2 regions of the Reichenbachiella sp. MSK19-1 genome follow, and region 2 is predicted to be linked to the other one. Evidence: riboswitches for the same ligand, from Rfam matches in the RefSeq annotation. Region 2 holds a riboswitch; the other holds the start of a gene.

Region 1 (8,601 bases), on a different contig from region 2:
CACATAGAGGTTGCCTTGTTGTGACACCTTGGAGAGAAAAGGAGAACCTGTTTTGAGACTGAGTAGGGGGTGATGTAGTCCGGATAGTTTTATGATGGGATTAGCCTGGGGTAGCTGCGTCTTGCGGTCGAGTGATTCGAATATACCATCAAAGAATGGGTTGGTCAGGTCGGGTGCTTGTATATCTGTTTTTTGGGTATCCCCAGTCGCCTTGTATTGGAGGGATATAGAGGTTTTTAGGTCACTTAGTTTGGTGTTGGTGTTTGGGATCAGGAGTACGGATTTTCCAGATGTTAGACGAAGTTTGATTTGAGACTGAATGCTAGGGTTGATCTGACCGAGGCTGTGAATGATGAGAAGATCGGATTGTTCCAAGACCTGATAGTTGATGTCTCCAGTCGTGTAGCTATGGAAATCGAATAGTTCATTGCTGCCAAATACGTTTTGCATGTATGGTGTGCGCTGGGTATCGGTGATTTCGGTGATACGAATCGTTGGAGCTAGGTTGAATGAGAAATAGAACTCATTGTCGAAGGTGACAGGGAAGTCTTGAAATTCGATTCGTCCTGCGTTGTACTTGTTTAGGTTCTTGCCCAGCTCAAAGTCAATTTTTTTAGTACTGTTGGCTTCTAGGCTGATGGCTACACTGGCAGATTGTCTGTCATTGATCTGTAGTTTGACGATCAGATCTTCTACAGCTTGCGTACTGGAGTTTTTGATTTTAGCGGTTAGCGTGTTTTTTTTATGTGCGAGAATGAAAGGCTGGTCAAGGTAGACCGAATCGACATAGAGGTTGTTTTGCTGGGCAGTAGCGATGGGGATCAGGTAGTGATGGTGGATGGTGTCCGCGTACGCAGAGATCTGTCCAAGTGTACTACGCTGCATGTCACTCAGTATGAATATATCTGAATGATCATCATTTGACGTGAGGGTTTGGATACGATCGAGCACCTCTTGTCCTGATCTACTGACTGATGAGTAGTCCAGAGTATTTAGGTATTCACGGATTTTATCTGCTGATTTATAATGGTTGGCAGATGGAGCAAAATCATTATCGAGCAGTTTGAAGGTCGTGGTGCTCGGGTAGAGATCGACGATCTGATGAGCCATGGATTTGGCTGTCACTAGGCTCTCGTTGTTCTCTGAGCTTAGGTTAGTCATGCTCCCTGAGTTGTCTAGGTAGATGATAACCGTGTTTTCGTTGAGACCATTCTCTTGCCCTGGGATGAAGGGTTGGGCAAAGGCCAAAACCAGAAAAGTAATAAAGGCCAGTCTGCAGAGTAGGACGAGCAGTTGTTTGAGCTGTAGCTTGGAAGAGGACTTCTTTTTGACTTGATTCAAAAATTTAACATTTGAGAATCGGATTAGCTTCGCCTTTCGAAAATTGAATAAATGAACAATTATCGGGATACTTAGGGCGATCAGCCCCCATAAGAATGTCGGATTGGCAAAGTTCATCGCAGCAAATCTAATCCAAAATGTAGGGTAGAAAAGTTCCGATGAATTAAAAATTAGTTAGTAGTCGTTTTATCGCGTTTTGCTAAAAAATCATCGATCTCAATACCCCTATTTTTATTTGGTTTTTAAAATCCTTATATTCGAATTGTTGTTGTGGATTAAGATTTGATTAGTCCTTTTTATTTTGAGTTTTTGACCTTGGGGTTCAAGTTAAGTCTTGAACCCTATTTTTTTGCTCCTTCCTGAACGGGTGCAGGAGGTCAAAAACAGAGATCAATCCGTATTTCTGGGGGAGAGGTAGTAGATCACTTCGTGATTCAAGATTCATTGTTCGATATTCATTATTGTTTTTCGTGAATAACCATCTCTTATAAGTCCTTGAGGTTAAAATGAATAATTGGAATAAAAAATATCGAACTTGTCTACCGAGTTTATCCCTCCAACTTTACAGACTGACCCAAAAACTGTTTTGTATTCGTGGAATGTTTCTGTCAATTCAATCACAGTAGGTTTAGACGCTAAACAACTGAATAGTTTTACTCCCCTCTAAAACTAATATCGCATACTTAATTAGCTTTTCGTGACTGAACGATACCGTACACTAGTGTCTCATACCTGAACATTTTTCTGAATATTGGACGATTCTTTATTGTTGTAAAGTGCAGTTAATCAGTGTTTTGTGTGTGTGGCACTTTTATTGGCATGTCTTGGTCAATATCGAAATAGACATTGACTCAGTGGACAGAATAATACCTAAAAAGAAGTGGACAAAAAGCAAGCTATTATCCATAGCCGTAGGAGTGGTACTCTTGAGCTTTGTGATATACAGAGTAGTGTTCGCCGATGGAGGAGTTAAGCTTAAAGTTGATAGGGATAAGATTAAGATCGCTACCGTAGCTATGGGGCAGTTTAGGGAATTTATACCCGTTGATGGGACGGTGCTACCTATCAAAACGATTAGACTGGATGCAATAGAAGGCGGGATAGTGGAGCGTCGCTATTTAGAAGGGGGGGTATTGGTCGAGCAGGGTGACACTATACTGAAGTTAGCTAACAATAATCTAGTGCAAAGTTTTATTCGAGAAGAGACGCAGGCTTTTATATTGGTTAACAATCTGGAGAATACCAAACTGAACCTCCAACGGACTCAGTTCGAGCTCAAACGTAGATTGATCGATCTGGATTATGATATAGCGGACGCAAAGGATACTTATGATAGAGCGGTAAAGCTTAAAACTGAAAAGATAATTTCCGATCAAGAATTTCAAAGAATCAAGCGGGGGTATGATAGACTCGTCGATACGAGAGAGATTGAAATCGAATCTCAAGCATTTGATACTAAAAATGCCAGAATACAGATCCGGCAGACAGAAGAGACATTGATTCGAACGCACAGTAATTTAGAATTGATCAAGGCCAATTTGGAGAACCTATATGTCAAAGCACCCATCGCAGGTAGATTATCTTCGGTTAGTGCGGAGGTAGGAGAATCGATACAGATGGGACAAAATATTGGTCAGATAGATGATATGAATGGGTTTAAAATCCGAGCTGCTATAGACGAGCATTATATTTCTAGAATCTATGAAGGGTTGAAGGGTAGTACAGATTTAACAGATGGTAGGCATAGCCTAGAGATTACAAAAATATACCCTGAAGTGAGTAACGGAATCTTCTCAGTTGATATGAAATTCTCCCAGGAACTACAAAAAGGTGTGCGTAGAGGACAGACTTTGCAGATCAATCTACAACTCAGTGAGAATATCGAAGCGCTACAAATACCTAGAGGTAGCTTTTATCAAACAACAGGAGGGAGCTGGGTTTTTGTTGTGACGTCTGAAGGGGGAGCTGCGGTGAGACGACAGATTAAACTCGGAAAACAAAACCCGAGGTACTATGAAGTGCTGGAGGGGCTGGATCCCGGAGAACAAGTAGTGATCTCCTCTTACAATGGGTATGAAGATAAGGATAGACTGATATTTAACTAAAAGGGAGTAAAACAAAGAGGAACAATGGAAAATACGACTTCACTAATCAAAACAGTAGGTCTGAAGAAGGTCTATCATACAGATGAAATAGAGACTACCGCATTAGGTGGGGTCAATTTGGATATCAAAAACGGAGAGTTCGTTGCGATTATGGGGCCATCTGGGTGTGGTAAATCTACTCTGCTCAATATCCTCGGGTTATTAGATAATCCTTCTCAGGGTGAATTTTACTTTGATAACCAGGAGATTTCCCAATACGGCGAACGCAAAAGAGCCGATCTTAGAAAGGAGAATATTGGGTTTGTGTTTCAGAATTTTAATCTCATCGATGAATTGACGGTTTTTGAAAATATCGAGTTGCCGTTGATCTATCTTAAGTATTCTGCCTCCGAAAGGAGGAAAAGAGTGGAAGAGGTGATGGAGCAGATGAAAATCATGCACCGCAGGAATCATTTTCCTCAGCAGTTGTCAGGCGGGCAGCAGCAGCGAGCGGCGATTTCTCGAGCGGTTATAGCTAAGCCAAATATGATCTTGGCAGATGAGCCAACAGGTAATTTGGATTCGGTGAATGGGCAAGAAGTGATGAGTCTCCTCAGCGAACTCAATGACAAAGGCACGACCGTGGTGATGGTGACGCACTCCCCGATAGACGCAGAGTATGCCCATCGTATAATCAACCTATTCGATGGGCAAGTTGTCTCAGAAAATATCAATCCCTCGAACAAAACCTTGGTGTAAACGACAGTAATAAGTTTTCTCAATAATTAGTAAAATCCTCAATGGGTGTCCGTGATAGATGGGCATCCACTTGGGAACTAAATAATAACACGATGAAAGGTATATTGATAATAATAATGATGATGGTAGGCTATTGGCTATGTGCCCATGAGCAAGCACCCGTTCATCAGTCTGAACAAGTGCTTACGCTGGATGCTTCTAGGTAATGCATGCGGTGTTTATCCTAGTGCGATCACATTGATTTCTGGGATTTCTAGCCATTGTGCTTCTTTCATTTTTTGACGTGAGATGTAGCCGATCCAGTAGTTGCCATAGCGACTAGAATACTTTTCCAATACTTCCGTAAAATCTGCTTCGTCTGGTTGCTGATCAGCGAACCTTACGTAAACCCTCATTTGGAAGTCTTCATGGAGTTCGATCTTTTCCTTTGACTTAGCAGATTTTTTATATTCGTAGCGGTAGCCATAGCCTAGCGCCGATATATCTGATAGTACTGCTGATCCAGTTGGTTTGTCGCCAGCTCCCTTTCCATACAAGAATTGACTTTCTGAGAATGCGCTTTCTAATATGACTGCATTGTATTCGTTTTTGGTCTGAGCCAAAATAGAAGACTTGTCTACAAAAGTCGGTAGGACGGTTGCGTCAATTTGACTGCCAATTTTCTTTGCTTTTGCGATGAGCTTGATTTCAAAATTATTTTTCTGTGCAAATTCGATATCGAAGGTGTTGATTTTGGTGATCCCGAGCGTGAAAAGCGTATGTGGGTCTGTGATCAACCCAAAGGCGTGATAGAGTAGGATGCAAAGCTTGTATCTAGCATCGATCCCTTCCACATCTAGCGTCGGGTCAGATTCTGCGAACCCCAGATCTTGTGCTTCTTTGAGTACATCTTCGTAAGGAGCACTCTCATTGATCATTTTAGTGAGGATGAAATTGGTCGAACCGTTGAATATCCCCTCGATGGAAGTCAGAAGGTCGTTATCGTAGTATTCTTCCAAGTTGCGGATGATCGGAATACTCGCGCAGCATGAGCCTTCGTAGAGGAAGGATACTTTGTTTTGCTTTTGTAGTGCAAGAAGTTCTTCGAGATGCTCTGCGATCATTTTTTTGTTGGCTGAGACGACGTGCTTGCCGCTGTTCATGGCAGTCTTGACGATCTCAAAAGCTGCTTCTGCATCATCTATCAGCTCCACGATCACGTCGATCTCTGGATTGTCCAAGAGCTCGGTTTTGTCATCGGTAAACAAAGTCGCATCGAGGCTTCTTGGTTTAGTGATGTTCTTAATGCAAAATTTGGCAATCTCTGCTTGTATGGTGTTGGATTGCTGTAGCACGTGATACAAGCCCTGTCCAACCACACCAAATCCGAATATTCCTAGTTTCATACGTCTAATTATTTTCGTTTTTCAATCATCTTTGTAGAAGACTTTCAAGGACTTTTGTCTGGAAAAGGGCATAAAAAAATCCCTTCCAGACAAGCTAGAAGGGATGATATATTTTTTGAAATTGTATCTCGTGCCTCTCGCTTATCTTTTCCGATTGCTCGGAACTGGAATTAGCACCCTTCCGTCTCGCGGGGGTTGCTAAGGTTTCGCAGGGCCAAATCCCTCCACCTTTCTTGATAAGTCATTCAATAAAAATAGAACTGTCGCAAATGTAAAGAAGAGAACTTCTACGAAACAAGTATTTAATTTATTCTTTTAATAAATACTCACTACTCACTACCTCATTTCATATACACTACCTTATTGCCATTGTTGTCCATGACGAAAGCCTTGGTTTTGGCAGTGCCTATTTTGAAGGAGACTTGTTCGATTTGGGCTAGATCCCGTTCTAGAGGCATGAACTCTGTCGTCTCTACTGATTCGTAGGGTAGATGGATGAGTTCGAGAATGATACCGTCTTTGGTGAGGTAGTTTTGAAAGTGGAGGTTGGTGTCATCTACGATCTCGATCTCCTCAAAGCCCATCTGTGTCGTATACCACTTGAGTGTATTGATGTAGTCGGAGGATTGGATCGTGAAGTAGCAGGGGTCGATTTCATAGAGCTGAGAGTTGTTGGGGTGATTAAAAAATTGGATTTTGTTTCCGTCAGGATCTATAGCGATAAAACTTTCAATGGGTAAATTGGGGTCGGTATAGGTGTCTTTGAATAGTTTTTGTTCGTAATGCGCCAAATAGAGGTGAAGGCTGTCAAAACGGTTTGTTTTGAAGCCAATCTTATCAATACCGTTAATGTATTTCTTTCCTTCCTTGAATCGAATTTGACTTTTGAGCAAGGTGCCACTTCCTTGCCTTAGCGTGAGATGGAACTCGTCATTGCGCATTTTGACGTGCTGGTTGGGGCGGTACTCTTCAATACTAAATTGCAGGAACTTACGGTACCAACCTGCCGATACCTTGAGATCTTTGACGATCAATGTAGCACCAGTCATGCGTAGTTCGGAAATGCTCTTTTGAGAAAAGACTGGCTTAGGGTGAAACATCATCACCACATAAACGATTAACAATAGGAGAGGGGCGAAGTTTTGATTTTTGATCATGGGGTATCACTCAAATTGGAAGATCAAATGTAAGTAGTTCGAGCGCTTTATCAATTCCCTTTATGAGATAGTAGAAAAAAATTATCCGCTCAGAACTAACATCCTGTCAGAAAGGTAGTAATTTTGCATTTATTTAAAGTGAGTCTAAATAATTCGTAGCGAATGAGCAATGACGATCAAATATTAGAGGAATTTACCTCAAAAGAATACGAACACGGTTGGTCTGTGGATTTGGATGCTGATGAAGCACCCGCAGGATTGAGTGAGGAGATAGTTCGTTTTATTTCAGCCAAAAAAGAAGAGCCAGAGTGGATGCTAGAGTGGCGATTGAGCGCGTATGAGCGATGGAAAAACATGGAGGAGCCGGATTGGTCCAACGTGAAGTATCCTAAAATCGACTACCAAGCGATCAAATACTATTCTGCACCTAAGCAGAAGAAAGCTGTCGGTAGCCTCGATGAGGTCGACCCTGAGTTGATCGAGACTTTCGAGAAGCTAGGCATCTCTTTGAACGAGCAAAAGCGATTGACGGGAGTGGCTGTAGATGCGGTAATTGACTCGGTGTCTGTTGCGACGACTTTCAAAGAGACCCTTGGTGAGCGCGGAATCATATTCTGCTCGTTTAGCGAAGCGGTCAAAGAGCATCCAGAGTTGGTGAGAAAGCATCTCGGGTCTGTAGTGCCGGTTTCGGACAACTACTTCTCTGCCCTCAATTCGGCTGTGTTTTCAGACGGTTCGTTCTGTTATATCCCCAAAGGCGTCAGATGTCCGATGGAGTTATCGACTTACTTTAGAATCAATGCAGCCAATACGGGGCAGTTCGAGAGAACGCTCATCGTAGCAGACGAAGGATCATATGTGAGTTACCTCGAAGGATGTACAGCTCCACAGCGTGACGAAAACCAACTGCACGCTGCAGTGGTAGAAATCATCGCTGAGAAAGATGCGGAGGTTAAATATTCGACTGTTCAGAACTGGTACCCAGGCGACAAGAACGGCAAGGGAGGTATATACAACTTCGTGACCAAACGCGGTATCTGTGCGGGTGATCATGCGAAGATTTCGTGGACACAAGTCGAGACGGGGTCTGCTGTGACATGGAAGTACCCTTCATGTATTTTGAAAGGAGATTATTCGATCGGTGAGTTCTATTCGGTAGCAGTGACTAATAATCACCAGCAAGCGGATACTGGAACCAAGATGATTCATATAGGTAAAAACACCAAGTCAAGAATCGTATCTAAAGGGATTTCTGCGGGATATTCGCAAAACTCATACAGAGGGCAAGTGCAAGTGATGAAGCGTGCAGAGAAATCACGTAACTTCTCACAGTGTGACTCACTATTGATCGGTGATCAGTGTGGAGCGCATACGTTTCCCTACATTGATATAGAGAACTCAACTGCACAAGTGGAGCACGAAGCGACTACTTCGAAGATCGGGGAGGACCAGATATTCTACTGTACGCAGCGAGGGATTGACGAAGAAAATGCAGTAGCACTCATCGTCAATGGGTATGCCAAAGAAGTCTTGAACAAGCTCCCGATGGAGTTCGCAGTAGAAGCGCAGAAATTACTTGCGTTGACGCTCGAAGGATCGGTTGGTTGATTTCGTAGTTCTATATTCAAGCTTGAAGAAGGGTGGGAATTCAGCCTTTTGAGGGTTTGCTAAGCGCAGGTAGTTATTCAGTGTCGTTTTCAGGAAGTGGGTTCATTCTCTATTCCTATGAAGTGCTGCTTTCAACTGAGGACGACAGGTTAGGGAGTTTCTTGCATTATTAAGTATTTAAAGAATTCAGAATTCAAAGGAACTAAGTATCACTCAAGTTGATCTTGAACTTTGAATAATAAATTTTGAACATAGATTATGTTAAAA
Region 2 (8,601 bases):
TGTTAGAACAAGAATTTACAAAAAGAAAATAAATAAATATTGAGCTTATGAGCAAGAGAATATTAGTAGTAGACGACTCTATGTACATGCGCACACTAATCAAGGATGCATTATCTAACGAAGGATTCGAAATAGTAGGGGAAGCTCCGAATGGAGAGACTGCGATCGATCTAGCGATGGAGTTGAAGCCTGATCTTATCACGCTTGACAATATTCTTCCAGATATGATTGGGACGGACATATTGAGAGTATTGATGGACGAGGGTCTAGAGTCTAAAGTGATCATGGTGAGTGCTGTGGGGCAGCAATCAGTGATCAATGAAGGGATAGAGTTAGGAGCATCTGATTATATTGTGAAGCCTTTTACGGCGGATGACTTAGTAGATGTGGTCAAGAAGCACATAGGTAGCTAAGATAGTTATAGAGGTCTTAGAAAAAGGAATGGACACCTGCAACGTATGTTTGCAGGTGAATGACTTTATGCGAAACCTTACCTTATGGGTAGGGTTTTTTGCGTTATGACGATGTGTATGTGGAGCGGACTAGTCTGTAAAGTTGGGCGCAAAAAAAAACTGGATTTACCAAACTTGTCAGATGGAATGAAGAGGTTGAGAAAGAGAGGTTCAAAGGTTTTAACCCTCGTCTTTTTAACGATTAACTACTGAATTGCACAATTCAGGTTAAAATTACAGGTAGAACCAAAAGGACAATATCCAAAATCGTATGAATCGAAGAAAGTTTATAGGGCGTTCTGCAGTGTTGGCTGGAGCGAGTGTGTTGCCTTACCAAAGTGTAGAAGCCAGGTCTCAGCAGGGTGAGTTGCCCATCATTAAGCCTAAAGCCTTGGCAGTGGGGGATACCGTTGGATTGGTCACGCCAGGGAGTGCTTTAGTCGGGGATGCGGAAGCTAAGGCTGAAGCCAATATGAAGGCACTAGGCTTTAAGGTCGTCAAATCTAAGAACTACAATGTGAGAACGGGTTTTGTCGCGGGGACTGATCAGCAACGTGTCGATGATCTTCATGAGATGTTTAGCAATCCTGACGTGGATGGTATAGTCTGTGCGCGTGGCGGCTATGGAACGGGTAGACTGTTACAGATGCTTGATTATGATTTGATCAAAAGGAATCCTAAGGTCTTGTTGGGGTTTAGTGATATTACAGCGTTGCATTACGCCATCTATCAACAGACCGGTTTGGTGTGTTTTCATGGGCCAGTAGCGTCTTCTGAATTTTCTATCCATACCACTACCGATGCGCAGCGGGTATTGATGGCGGGTGATCGTGCGGTCATCAAGCGACCACTGACTTGGGAAGAAAAGTCAGCCGAATCCTACCAGTACATGCGTTTGGTGGATGGAGTAGCGAAGGGGCAGCTGATAGGAGGGAATCTGAGTATCGTATGTTCCATGCTGGGCACGCCGTATGATGTGGACTACACAAACAAAATCGTCTTTCTGGAAGAGGTAGGGGAGTCCCTTTATCGCGTGGATCGGATGTTGACCCAGTTGCTGAACAGTGGTAAGCTGGATGCGTGTGCTGGCGTGGTATTAGGCGTGTTTGCGAGCTGCAGGGCTAAATCTGGTGGAGTGGATGATGATCACTACGTGACGCTCACCAAAGTGCTAAAGGATCGTTTGGGCGAGTTGAACGTGCCAGTGATTTATGGGCTACCGATTGGACATATCGATGACAATAGTACACTCCCAATAGGAATAGAAGCGAAGATGGATTCAAAAAAAGGTACACTGACCTTGCTAGAGACTGCGGTCTGCTAGTAGATCGATGTACCTTTCATGAGGAGCTAGTGTTTTATGCTAAAAAACTGCCTCAGCTATTTTTTGGACACTCGTTGATTTGCCCATCGAGTAATAGTGGAGTACAGGTACACCTCGCTCCATGAGCTCTTTGGATTGTTTGATACCCCATTCTATCCCTATTTCTTTTGCTTGTTTATTGTCCTTGCATTGCTGCAGTGCTTCACTTAGTTCTACAGGCAGGTCGATGTGAAAAATACTCGGTAGTATGGTGGATTGGGCTTTCGTAGCAATGGGCTTAAGCCCTGGGATAATTGGTACATTGATCCCCATCTCACGGCAATGATCTACAAACTCAAAGTATTTCTCATTGTCAAAGAACATCTGAGTCACGATGTATTCTGCACCCGCTTCTACTTTCTGTTTCAAGAAGTCAAGATCCATTTCTAGGTTGGGTGCTTCGAAGTGTTTCTCAGGATAACCCGCTACACCAATACAAAAATCAGTCGGTGTAGGATCGTCCAAACTGTCGTCAAGGTAGACTCCTTTGTTGAGTCCATCGACCTGATGTAGTAGGTCGATCGCATAGTTGTTGCCATCTTTCTGAGGGATGAATTTCCCTTCGGATTTGATAGCGTCTCCACGTAGCAAAAGGACATTGTCTATCCCCAAGAAATCTAGATCGATTAGCGCGTTTTCGGTTTCTTCCTTAGAGAAACCACCACATATGATATGCGGCACTGGATCTACATCATAGCGATGACGGATCGCTGCACAGATGCCTACTGTGCCTGGACGCTTGCGGGTTGTTTTCTTTTCTAGTAGCCCGCTCGGATGCTTTTTGTAGACGTATTCTTCTCGGTGGTAGGTCACGTCGATAAACGGTGGATTGAACTCCATCAAAGGATCGAGGTGATTGAATATGGTCTGTACGTTTTCGCCTTTTTTGGGAGGGATGATCTCAAGTGAAAAGAGTGTCTTCCCGTTGGCGTTTTTAATATGTTCGGTAACCTTCATAGGTTGTTTGTTAATCGTTATTCTTTAATAGGTAATAGGGCAAAACTAGGCATCATAAGCGAGATTTGGCGAAAGCCATTTTTCTGCTTCTTCTAGCGTCAACCCTTTTCTTGCGGCGTAGTCTTTTACTTGATCTTTTTCGATTTTCCCCAATCCGAAGTATTTCGAATGCTCGTTGGCGAAATAGAATCCACTCACGGATGAAGCTGGGTACATGGCGTTAGACTCAGTCAGGATGATGCCTGTTTCTTTTTCTGCATTGAGCAGATCAAATAGAATAGGCTTTTCGGTATGGTCTGGACAGGCAGGGTAGCCAGGTGCAGGACGTATGCCTTTGTATTTTTCTGAGATCAGCGCATCGTTTTCGAGCGATTCATCTGGGGCATAGGCCCACAGTTCTTTTCTGACTTTGGCGTGCATCAGTTCGGCAAATGCCTCTGCCAATCGATCCGCTACAGCTTTGATCATGATGACGTTGTAGTCGTCATGATCTTTCTCGAACTGCTCGATGAGTTTTTCGATCCCGATACCTGTGGTGACGGCAAAGCCCCCCATGTAATCTTGGCGACCTGAAGTTTTCGGCGCTACAAAATCAGCCAGCGATAGATTGGCGATGTTCTTTCCTTTCTTCCCTTGCTGACGCAAAAAGTGGAAAGTGGTGACTGCTTTTCCTTCGCGATCTGATATTTCTATGTCATCCCCGTTTGTGTTGATAGCTGGGTAGATACCGATCACGCCGTTGGCCTGTAGGCTTCTTTTGGCGATCACATCATCGAGCATCTTGTTGGCATCTTCGTAGAGCTTGGTCGCCTCGGTACCGATCACCTCGTCTTGTAGGATTTTAGGATACTTGCCTTTGAGCATCCACGTCTGGAAGAAGGGTGTCCAGTCGATGAACTTTCTGATTTCTTCTAATGGATAGTTGTTGAAGGTCTTGTTGCCGATGAACTTGGGCTCGGTGATAGGAGTGGTCTCCCAGTCAATCTGAAAGTGATTGGCTTTCGCCTCTGGCCACTTGATGTAGTTTTTATCCTTGGTTCTCCCCGCATGATTTTCTCGTGCTTCGAGGTATTCTTGTTTGGTTTTGGCGACAAAGGCCTCTTTCTTTCCGCTAAGGAGATCACCTGCGACAGGTACACTCCGTGACGCATCGAGGACGTGGATCACTGGGCCACTATAGCACGGGTCTACTTTGACAGCTGTGTGAATACGCGAAGTAGTCGCACCACCGATCAGTAGTGGGTAGCTAGCGCCCTCTTTTTCGAGGAGCTTCGCAAAATCAACCATTTCGTCTAGTGACGGAGTGATGAGTCCACTTAGGCCTATGATGTCTGCATTGACTTCTTTGGCTTTGGCGAGGATCTTTTCGTTGGGGACCATGACGCCCATGTCTATGATCTCGTAGTTGTTGCAGGCCATGACTACTCCGACGATGTTTTTGCCAATATCGTGTACATCGCCTTTGACAGTAGCGAGTAGGACAGTCCCGGCATTTTTAGCATCACCTTCTGCTTTTTCTGCTTCGAGGTAGGGAGTCAAATAGGCAACTGCCTTTTTCATAACTCTGGCACTTTTGACTACTTGAGGCAAGAACATTTTTCCTTCGCCGAACAGATCGCCTACGACATTCATACCGTCCATGAGTGGACCTTCGATGACGTGTAGTGGCTTGTCTAGCGACTGGCGAGCTTCTTCGGTATCCTCATCGATGAATTCCACGATTCCTTTGACAAGGGCGTGTTCGATTCTTTTGCCCACTGGCAAAGAACGCCATTCGTCGTTTTTCTTTTCTTTCTTTTCTGCACCGATAAAGGACTCTGCAAAGTCTAATAAACGCTCCGTCGCGTCATCTCTGCGGTCAAGTAATACGTCCTCGACATGTTCTAGCAGATCTTTCGGGATGTCGTCGTATATCTCCAACATGGCAGGGTTAACGATCCCCATGTCCATGCCTTGACCAATGGCGTGATAGAGAAATGCAGAATGCATGGCTTCACGTACGGGGTTGTTGCCTCGAAAAGAGAACGAGACATTACTCACCCCACCGCTGACGTGTGCAGCAGGGAGGTTTTCTCTTACCCAACGTGTCGCTTTAAAGAAGTCCATGGCGTTTTGCCTGTGCTCTTCCATCCCTGTAGCGACAGGGAAGATGTTGAGGTCAAAGATGATGTCTTCTGGCTTGAAATTAATTTTTGGACCAACCATCAGTTCATAAGATCGCTTGACGATCTCGACGCGTCGCTCATAGTTGTCGGCTTGTCCATCTTCGTCAAAGGCCATGACGATTACGGCTGCTCCGTACTGCTTGACAAGTTTGGCCTGTCGGATGAATTCTTCTTCGCCGACCTTGAGACTGATAGAGTTGACTACAGACTTACCTTGGGTACATTTTAATCCCGCTTCGATGATTTCCCACTTGGACGAATCAATCATGACCGGTACTCGTGCAATATCTGGCTCAGAAGCCATCAGGTTGAGGAAGTTGGTCATGGTTTCAGCTCCTTCGAGCATCCCTTCATCCATGTTTACATCGATGATCTGCGCGCCTCCTTCGACTTGGTTGCGTGCTACAGCGAGTGCTTCTTCGAATTTCTCTTCTTTGATGAGACGAAGAAACATCCTAGAGCCTGTTACATTGGTACGCTCGCCGACGTTGATGAAGTTCATGTCAGGTGTAACGACTAGGGGTTCTAATCCGCTGAGTTTCATCGGCTCGTATTCGTGCCACTTGTATTGGTACTTGCCAGGGTAATCGGGATGAATGATTAAGTCCATATATTTTTATTTAGTCGATGGTCTTTGGGTGTCCCCAATGCCATGGATTTATTCTTTTTTTTGAAACGGCTCTAGGTTTTGGCTAAAGAGCTGGGTTATCACTGAGTTAATTGTCTCGGTTCATATTTAGCAGCCAGTTCTGCGATGGCCTTGATGTGCTCAGGAGTCGTGCCACAGCAGCCTCCGATGATGTTGATCAGTCCATCGTCGAGGAACTCTTTGATCTGATCGACCATGTCCTCAGGCGTTTCATCGTACTCTCCAAACTCGTTGGGTAGTCCGGCGTTAGGGTGTGCGCTGATGTTGAAGGTTGACTTACTTGATAGCGTACTGAGGTAAGGTTTCAATTCTCTCGCGCCGAGTGCACAGTTGAGACCTACACTGAGGAGGTCTAAGTGTGATACAGAGATCAAAAAGGCCTCTGTGTTTTGGCCTGATAGGATTCTACCACTTGCATCAGTGATTGTACCTGATACCATGATCGGTATCTTGATGCCGCGCGCTTCGGCTATGCGGTCGATAGCCATCAGTGCTGCTTTGGAGTTGAGGGTGTCGGTGATGGTTTCCACGAGTAGGAGGTCTGCACCTCCGTCAAGTAGAGCCTTGGCCTGCTCGGTAAATGCCTCCAACAATTGATCGTAAGTGATGGCTCTAAACCCTGGATTATTTACGTCTGGAGACATAGATGCCAGCCGGTTGGTAGGTCCCATAGATCCTACGACAAAGCGTGGTTTGCTGGGGTCTTTGGCTGTGAATTCATCGGTTACTTCTTTGGCGATTTTGGCAGATTCGTAGTTGATACGGTAGACCCAGTCTTCTAGCTGATAATCAGCCTGTGCCACCCATGTACTCCCAAAGGTGTTGGTCTCTATGATGTCTGCACCAGCTTCGAGATAGTCAGAGCAGATGGCTTTGATGATGTCTGGCCGGGTGATGGATAGCAAATCATTGTTGCCTTTGAGAGGGACGGGATGATCTTTTAGTTCTTCGTTTCTGAAGTCTTTTTCTTCCAATTGATACCGCTGAATCATGGTCCCCATGGCTCCATCCAATATCAATATTCTGCTCTTGAGAATATCTCTAATGTTCATATCTATAGTTTAATCAACTACTTACCTAGAAAAATATCGTTCGATGAATACCTATCTTATATCCAGATATTCGCATCTAGAATGGGAGTTGGCACAACATCCAATATTGCGGCTATGGATATGTTGCCAAGATGTCTTCGGGCCCAGTCCCTCGATCTTTCTTGATAAGTGCTGCAAAGATAGGGCTTTTTGATAGAGTATCAAGGCAATGAGCTAAAAGCCCAAAGGTGTTTTGGTGCAGTTTAGTGAGGTTGATGAATTGTCCCTTTGTTTTGGGAGAATTCGTAATTCTTGGTGCAATTCAGCGCTGGTTTTTGAGGAATTTTATTTTATGACAAAAAGCAGGCTGTTGTCTGTTTATATCTCTTCTTTCCAGACCTGCCTACGGTTACCTTTGTATTCAATAGATGATCGAAAAAGTCATTAAAGTATACCGAACTATTCACTTAAACTTTTCAATATGGATAAAGCCAAAACTAAAATTGTTATCATGTTAATAGCTTACACAGTTGTCATGTTGGCCTTTATGCAAGTGTAAGATTTGTTCAAATGACATGAGGGAAATTCACCAATCAAGGTGAGGATCGGTTCTTATTCTAATGATAAATGATTATCCTTAGTGTAGGAATCGATCTTTTTATATAGAAAGAAATGGAGAAGATATCAAAGTTGAAAGTGGAACGCGTGGTACAAGAGACCCATGATGCAATAACTGTTTTTTTCAAACAACCGCTGTTCTGGAAGCTGAAGTATTCGGCAGGACAGTACTTGACTGCTCTAGTGGAAATAGGTGGTCAGATGGAGCGCAGGTGTTTTTCTCTCAATAGTGCCCCAGGTATAGAGGAAGAATTGAGTATCACGGTCAAGAGGTTGAACGATGGAGATGTGTCTAGCCAATTGTTTGAGACGGTCAAGGTAGGAAATAGGATCAAAGTACTGCATCCGCAGGGAGAATTCACTGTTACTCCTGATCCTGAGAACAAACGCCATATACTTTTGTTTGGAGGGGGGAGTGGAATCGCACCACTCATGTCTATTCTAAAGACTGTTTTAAATCTGGAACCAAAGAGTATTGTCTCGTTGTTTTATGGTAATCGTGACGAAGAGTCTATTATCTACAATGAGGAACTGAAGGATCTCAAGTTTGATTTTAAGGATCGATTGAATCTGGTACATATTCTGGAAGACCCTGGGACAAAGCAGTCCTATCGAAAGGGTCGAGTAGAACGAGGGCAAGTCCCTGAGTTGCTAAAACTTGTCCCTAAATTCCCTTTTGGACATACCTATTGTTATATCTGCGGCCCCTCTGGTATGATGATAGAAGCAGAGGCAGGTCTGCTCATGTCTGGAGTGCCTCGTTCTAATATTTTTATAGAACGCTATAGCCAGCAGGTATCCATACATGAGGCACGGGCTAAGGTGGCTTTGGTTCAGAATCGAGATATTCGACTGATTCATGGAGGTGCCACGAATATGATTACGGTAAAAGCCAACCGAAGTATCTTAAATGCAGCATTGGATGAGGGGCTGGATCTGCCCTATGTCTGCAAAGATGGTATCTGCGGGGGCTGCAAGGCAGTATGTGAATCTGGCGAAGTGTATATGCCAAAAGATCATGTCCTGGACGAGTCAGAAGTCGCCCAAAACATGATCTTATCTTGTGTCAGTTATCCGGTCACCAACAATGTAGTAGTACGGATACTGGATGATCCCAAGTGATGCTATAGAATCATGGAATTCAGATTTAAGACTTCTTTACGATAATGTAAGTAACAGAGACTTGATCTGTGACCACCATGTCTGAGGGTTGGTAGCTGGAGGTGTTGCTGTCTGCCATGCTTCTCACCATATCAAACTCCATTGTTTTGGCCATGGGTTGTGCATTGTTTGCATAATGACTGATCTCCTTTACCCCTTTGATTTCATAGCCTGCTTGTAGAGACAGTATTTCCGCTTGTTCGAG

Evidence for each region. Region 2 has a riboswitch for S-adenosylmethionine ahead of BGP76_RS03510 (homocysteine S-methyltransferase family protein). Riboswitches for the same ligand answer to the same signal wherever they lie in the genome.
Region 1: it holds a riboswitch for S-adenosylmethionine, as region 2 does, so the genes downstream of both, BGP76_RS12635 (homoserine dehydrogenase) here and BGP76_RS03510 (homocysteine S-methyltransferase family protein) in region 2, are expected to answer to the same signal.

Annotation. Positions count from the first base shown of each region.
Region 1 is NZ_MIER01000015.1:1,142,475-1,151,075, reverse strand. It holds gene BGP76_RS12650 (BatA domain-containing protein) at 1-1,458, opposite strand, end outside; gene BGP76_RS12645 (efflux RND transporter periplasmic adaptor subunit) at 2,196-3,446, shown strand; gene BGP76_RS12640 (ABC transporter ATP-binding protein) at 3,471-4,184, shown strand; gene BGP76_RS12635 (homoserine dehydrogenase) at 4,403-5,569, opposite strand; SAM riboswitch class I at 5,708-5,812, opposite strand; gene BGP76_RS12630 (hypothetical protein) at 5,911-6,726, opposite strand; gene sufB (Fe-S cluster assembly protein SufB) at 6,889-8,334, shown strand; gene sufC (Fe-S cluster assembly ATPase SufC) at 8,593-8,601, shown strand, end outside.
Region 2 is NZ_MIER01000002.1:801,647-810,247, forward strand. It holds gene BGP76_RS03485 (protein-glutamate O-methyltransferase CheR) at 1-43, shown strand, start outside; gene BGP76_RS03490 (response regulator) at 48-413, shown strand; gene BGP76_RS03495 (LD-carboxypeptidase) at 724-1,776, shown strand; gene metF (methylenetetrahydrofolate reductase [NAD(P)H]) at 1,816-2,772, opposite strand; gene metH (methionine synthase) at 2,818-5,547, opposite strand; gene BGP76_RS03510 (homocysteine S-methyltransferase family protein) at 5,646-6,638, opposite strand; SAM riboswitch class I at 6,687-6,809, opposite strand; gene BGP76_RS03515 (ferredoxin--NADP reductase) at 7,290-8,357, shown strand; gene BGP76_RS03520 (SIMPL domain-containing protein) at 8,383-8,601, opposite strand, start outside.